DNA from 2 places in the Streptococcus sp. 11273D007BT genome. Region 2 is predicted to be linked to the other one. Evidence: predicted binding sites of a transcription regulator. Region 2 holds the regulator's gene; the other holds the start of a gene.

Region 1 (3,400 bases), 110 kb from region 2:
TGGCTCAAAAGAAAATTTCTCAAAAAACTTTAACAAAATCATTCCACCACTGGTATTATGGACATCTGACTTGTTTTTCACAAGAGCATATGCAAACCTTTGGTTACTTGACTTCTATGCTTCCAATTGTGGAAGAGCTTTATGATAAAAAAGAAGATCAAGCAGAAGCCATTAAAACCTATACTGCCTTCTTTAATACTGAGCCACAACTAGGTTCACTGGTCGTGGGGATTACTGCAGGTCTTGAAGAAGCGCGTGCCAATGGAGCAGCTGGTGTCAATGATGAAACCATTAACGGTCTTCGTGCTGGCTTGATGGGGCCTGTTGCAGGTATCGGTGACTCTCTTATCGTTGGGACCTTGATTCCTATTATCTTAGGAATTGCACTAGGTTTATCTAATGGTGGTTCTCCAGTAGGTGCGATTTTCTATATTATTGTTTGGAACCTTTTAGCTTACTTTGGGATGAAGTTTGCTTACTTTAAAGGTTACGAATTAGGAGATAAAGCAGTTGAGTTTCTTGTTGGTGCTCAAGGGCAAGCTATCCGCAAATCTGTTTCTATCGTTGGAGGTATGGTTATTGGTGCCGTTGCTGCAACATGGGTACCTGTAAAAACAGCTTTCCAATTGAAAAATGCTAAAGGAGAAGCCTTCCTTGTTCTTCAAGATCAACTTGATGGAGTTTACCCAGGTCTCTTAACAGCTCTCTTTATCTTCCTTTGCTGGTGGTTAATGGCTAAGAAAAATCTATCACCAATTAAAGTGATGTTGCTTCTAGTTCTCATTGCTTTTGTTGGGGTTATTACAGGCTTCTTTAACCCAGGTTTGTCTTACTAAGAAAAGGTGAAATGATGCGTCAACAAGAATTAATCCAAGGTTATGAACAAGAAATCAAATACCAACAACATATGTTAGATAATCTAGGGAGATGGCTAACCCTTCTCTTTAGTCTAACAAGTTTAGGTATTGTCCTTGCATACTCCTTTCATTCTAACTATATTATCTTGTCAATCTTTGGATGGATTTTGGCAATCCTGTCAGGGCTAGCTATGCTAGTCTTTGGATACGGCATCTATAAGGGAAGATTAAACCTTCAAAAATTGGTAGCAGATTTTGAGCAACAGCGACAACGGCTACACTAAAGATAGGGTAGGAAAGGCTAAAGATTTAGCTAATTTCCTATCCTATTTTTGTAATGTTTTTTTCTTGACTATTTTTGACCAAGTGATACAATAAGAAAGGTAAAGATTAGCACTCTTTATCAATGAGTGCTAAAACGAATGGAGGATACAGATGTTAAAACCTTTAGGAGACCGTTTAGTGGTCAAATTTGTAGAAGAAAAAGAAGAAACTGTTGGTGGCTTTGTCCTAGCAGGTGCTAGTCAAGAAAAGACTAAAAAAGCTCAAGTACTAGCCGTAGGTGAAGGGATTCGTACCTTGACAGGTGAGTTGATTGCCCCTAGTGTTGCTGTCGGTCAAACTGTTTTAGTGGATAGCCTAGCTGGTATTGAAGTCAAAGAAGACGGTGAAAAACTAAGCATTATCCGAGAAGCAGATGTATTAGCAATTGTAGAGTAAGAGGAGAGAAATATAATGGCAAAAGAGATTAAATTTTCAGCAGATGCCCGCGAAAGTATGGTACGTGGAGTTGATATTTTAGCAGATACGGTCAAAGTAACCTTAGGTCCTAAGGGACGTAATGTCGTTCTTGAAAAAGCTTTTGGCTCACCTCTTATCACAAATGACGGTGTGACCATCGCTAAAGAAATCGAACTGGAAGATCATTTTGAAAATATGGGAGCTAAATTAGTTTCTGAAGTAGCTTCAAAAACCAATGATATCGCAGGAGATGGGACGACAACAGCAACGATTTTGACACAAGCTATTGTGCGTGAAGGTTTGAAAAACGTCACAGCTGGTGCTAATCCAATTGGTATCCGCCGTGGGATCGAAGCAGCCGTTACCGTTGCCGTTGATGAGCTAAAAGCGCAAGCACAACAAGTTGAAACTAAGGAAGCCATTGCTCAAGTTGGAGCAGTTTCTTCTCGTAGTCAAAAGGTTGGAGATTACATATCAGAAGCGATGGACCGTGTTGGTAAAGAGGGTGTGATCACTATCGAAGAGTCTCGTGGTATGGAGACAGAGCTTGAAGTGGTAGAAGGCATGCAGTTTGATCGTGGCTATCTTTCACAATATATGGTGACAGACAACGAAAAAATGGTAGCTGACCTTGAAAATCCATTTATTTTAATGACAGATAAGAAAATCTCTAATATTCAAGATATTCTTCCTCTTTTAGAAGAAATTCTAAAAACAAACCGTCCGCTTTTAATTATTGCAGATGATGTAGATGGAGAAGCTCTTCCAACTCTTGTTTTAAACAAAATTCGTGGCACGTTTAACGTTGTGGCAGTGAAAGCTCCTGGTTTTGGTGATCGTCGAAAAGCTATGCTTGAGGATATTGCCATCCTAACAGGCGGGACAGTGATTACAGAAGATTTGGGTCTGGATCTTAAAGATGCGACCATGCAGGTTCTTGGACAAGCTGCGCGTGTAACGGTTGATAAGGACTCAACAGTCATTGTTGAAGGAGCAGGTGAAGCAACAGCGATTGCTAACCGTGTTGGTATCATCAAATCACAAATTGAGACGACAACATCAGAATTTGACCGCGAAAAATTGCAAGAGCGTTTAGCTAAGTTAGCAGGAGGCGTAGCGGTTATCAAAGTTGGTGCTGCCACAGAGACAGAGTTGAAAGAAATGAAACTCCGTATTGAAGATGCTTTAAACGCTACTCGTGCTGCTGTTGAAGAGGGAATTGTCGCTGGTGGAGGAACTGCCCTTGTCAATGTTATTGATAAAGTGGCAAGCCTTGAGTTAGATGGAGATGAAGCGACAGGTCGTAACATTGTTAAACGTGCCCTCGAAGAGCCTGTTCGTCAAATTGCTTACAATGCAGGATATGAAGGTTCCGTTGTTATTGATAAGTTAAAAAACAGCCCAGCTGGCACAGGCTTTAACGCTGCAGACGGTGAGTGGGTGAATATGATTGAAGCAGGTATTATCGATCCTGTCAAAGTGACACGCTCTGCTCTTCAAAATGCAGCCTCTGTTGCTAGCCTTATCTTAACAACCGAAGCCGTAGTTGCCAACAAACCAGAGCCAGCTGCACCAGCTCCAGCTATGGATCCAAACATGATGGGTGGCATGATGTAACCAAGATACTTTTACGTTAAACAAAGCCCAACAAAAATAGGAACTTGATACCAAGATACTAAGCCCGTAAAAATCCGTATGAAAATAGAGCTCGACCGCCGTGTCGCATGACACAAGAGCGAGCATCATTTTCACAAGGATTTTAGGGCGAGTTCAATTAAATCAAGATACTAATCCCGTAAAAA
Region 2 (3,400 bases):
CACTGTAGATAGTCTTAATCAAAGCGACCCTGCTTTAGTAGAGAAAGTGAAAGCTTTAGCGCCACAATATGGCTTTGTTTTACGTTTTTCTGATACAACACAAGATGAGACAGGAATTGGCTATGAGGATTGGCATTATCGTTATGTTGGAAAAGAGTCGGCAGCTTATATGACAGAGCATAATCTTTCTCTGGAAGCTTATTTAGATTTGTTAAAGGAGAATGGTAAATGAGAAGAAGGATTAGTTTACGTTTTTTAGGTGTTGTAATAACAAGCCTTGTTTTCTTTCTCATTTTACCTTTGGCACTAAATCATGAGCGACCCTTAGCGCAAAAAAGTATGGGAACGAGATACACAGAGAAACAGTTTATAGAAACAGTCTTACCTTATGCTAAAGAACTATCTGACAGTTATGGTGTGAGAACTTCTATTATATTAGGGCAAGCTTGCTTAGATTCGGGTTATGGAAACTATCTTTTAGCTGTAAAATACCACAATCTTTATGGTATAAAAGCTTCTTTTGGGGAACCCCACATTGAGTTAGGTACCAAGGTTTATGTTAATAGTAAGTGGACTCAGGCGACAGAAGACTTTGTGGTTTATAAATCTTATGAGGAAGCTATGACATCTTATATGGAACTGTTGCGTGGTGGAACTTACTGGAGTACAGATTTATATAAGAATGTTGTCACAGCTAGCAGTTATCAAAAGGCAGCACAAGCTTTACAAGATGGAGGATACTCAACCGATCCCGATTATGCTAGTAAGTTAGTTAAGCTTATTAAAAAACATGGCTTGGACCAATATGATCAGTAAAAAACAGCTTTAGCTGTTTTTTATATTGAGTAGATTTCATTATTTCTAGGGCGGCATATAGCTGATGAGATTCTATTTTCAAGAAAATCTCAGTCTCTAGACGGATTTTTAGCACTCTTTACAAAAGAGTGCTAATTTTTTGAGTTTTTCGCTTGACTTTATTTAACTAAGGAGTATAATAGAAACATAAAGTTAGCAGTCGCGGTGGTAGAGTGCTAACAAGAGATAGGAGGCGAGTCAAGTGATCACTCAACGTCAAAGTGATATTTTAAATCTGATAGTTGATATCTTCACGCAAACTCGTGAGCCTGTTGGTTCAAAAGCGCTTCAGGCCTCTATCAACTCCAGTAGTGCAACGATTAGAAATGACATGGCAGCTCTAGAGAAGATTGGTCTTTTGGAAAAAGCACATACTTCAAGTGGTCGCTTGCCTAGTCAGGAAGGTTTTCGTTATTTTGTTGAACACTCCTTGACTTTGGATCAAATCGATGAACAAGATGTTTATCAAGTTGTAAAAGATTTTGATCATGAGTTTTTCAAATTGGAGGATATTTTATCACAGGCGGCTCAGATTTTATCGCAACTAACAGGTTATACGGCGGTTGTACTGGATGTGGAGCCTAGTCGTCAAGTCTTAACTTCTTTTGAAGTAGTGAAACTCAGTCATCACGATGCTCTGGCAGTTTTGACGCTAGATGATACCACTCCTGTAACGGTTCAATTTGCGATTCCTAAAAGTTTCTTAGATAGTGACTTGAATACTTTGAAGACGGTAGTCATTGAACGATTTGTGGGTGAGCGTGTCTTAGATATTCATTATCGTCTAAGGACAGAGCTTCCTCAAGTGATGCAACGTTATTTTAAGCGGACAGATCATGTCTTGGATTTATTTGATTATATTTTTTCTGCTATGTTTAGAGAAAATCTCATATTGGCAGGTAAAGGAAATGTTCTTACCTTTGCAGGTTTAGAGACTTATCAGTTTTTGGACAATGATCAATCCTTAGCACTTGAAATTCGTTCTAGCTTAGATCAAAATCATAAACAAGCTGTTCAGATAGCTGAAAGTAAGGAAAAAAGTTTGTCAGACTTGACAGTGATTCATCAGCATTTCCTTATTCCTTATAGGGGACTTGGGATTATTACCTTGATTGGTCCAGTTGAGTTGGATTATCGTAGAATTATGAGTTTGATGAATATTATTGCTCAGGTATTAACGGCTAAGTTGGGAGACTTTTTCCGCTATCTTAATAGCAATCACTACGAGGTCAATTAAATAGTAAAATTAGAAAATAAAGAGGTAATAGCGTGTCAGAAGAAATTAAAAACGAAGAAGTTGTTGAAGAAGCAGTTGAGGCGGCAGCAGAAGAAGTCGCTGAAGAGACAGCTGAAACAGCGGAGAAATCAGAACTAGAGCTTGCTAACGAACGCGCGGATGAGTTTGAGAACAAGTACTTGCGTGCGCATGCTGAGATGCAAAACATTCAACGTCGTGCTAGCGAGGAGCGTCAAAGCTTACAACGCTATCGTTCACAAGACTTGGCGAAAAAAGTGTTACCAAGCTTAGATAACTTAGAGCGTGCACTTCAAGTTGAAGGCTTATCAGACGATGTTAAAAAAGGGATTGAGATGGTACAAGAAAGTTTGATTCAAGCTCTTAAAGAAGAAGGTGTTGAAGAAGTTGTTGTTGACACTTTTGACCATAATCTTCATATGGCTGTTCAAACTTTACCAGCAGATGATGATCACCCAGCAGATACCATCGCAGAAGTCTTCCAAAAAGGTTACAAACTTCACGATCGTCTCTTAAGACCAGCGATGGTTGTGGTCTATAACTAAACAAAAACTTGACCGAAATGTCATGCACAGTAGTTTGCAACCAATCGCTTCGTCGAGAGGCTCCTAGCTCTTGGGCAAACCTTGTGTCGGTAACTCTAAGGTCGCTAAAGCGACAAGAGTTACTCGAAAACTATGAAAAAACCTCGTCTGCAATGACGGTAAACTATGAATGAATAAAAAGAAAACTAAAATAAGAGGTAAAACACATGAGTAAAATTATCGGTATTGACTTAGGGACAACAAACTCAGCAGTTGCAGTTCTTGAAGGAACAGAAAGCAAAATCATTGCAAACCCAGAAGGTAACCGCACAACGCCGTCTGTTGTGTCTTTCAAAAATGGTGAAATCATCGTTGGTGACGCGGCAAAACGCCAAGCAGTAACCAACCCAGATACCATTATCTCAATCAAATCAAAAATGGGAACGTCTGAAAAAGTTTCAGCAAACGGTAAAGAATATACACCACAAGAAATCTCAGCCATGATTCTTCAATATCTTAAAGGCTATGCAGAAGATTACCTTGGTGAAAAAGTAACCAAAGCGGTTATCACCGTTCCTGCTTACTTCAATGATGCCCAACGTCAAGCAACTAAAGATGCTGGTAAAATCGCTGGTCTTGAAGTAGAACGTATCGTCAACGAGCCAACTGCAGCAGCTCTTGCTTATGGTTTGGACAAGACAGACAAAGACGAGAAAATCTTGGTATTCGACCTTGGTGGTGGTACTTTCGACGTTTCTATTCTTGA

What was found. The regulator HrcA, encoded in region 2, represses chaperone genes, less so after heat shock. The targets are predictions, from matches to a motif close to TTAGCACTCNNNNNNNNNGAGTGCTAA.
Region 1: a site for HrcA is predicted at 1,248-1,274, ahead of groES (co-chaperone GroES). Genes of this name have one in related genera too.

The regions. Positions count from the first base shown of each region.
Region 1 covers NZ_JBPWPE010000001.1:239,644-243,043, forward strand. The annotation lists gene ACEE75_RS01450 (PTS system mannose/fructose/sorbose family transporter subunit IID) at 1-836, shown strand, start outside; gene ACEE75_RS01455 (DUF202 domain-containing protein) at 851-1,141, shown strand; gene groES (co-chaperone GroES) at 1,293-1,577, shown strand; gene groL (chaperonin GroEL) at 1,593-3,215, shown strand.
Region 2 covers NZ_JBPWPE010000001.1:346,164-349,563, forward strand. The annotation lists gene ACEE75_RS01920 (M15 family metallopeptidase) at 1-232, shown strand, start outside; gene ACEE75_RS01925 (glycoside hydrolase family 73 protein) at 229-816, shown strand; gene hrcA (heat-inducible transcriptional repressor HrcA) at 1,058-2,092, shown strand; gene grpE (nucleotide exchange factor GrpE) at 2,125-2,655, shown strand; gene dnaK (molecular chaperone DnaK) at 2,862-3,400, shown strand, end outside.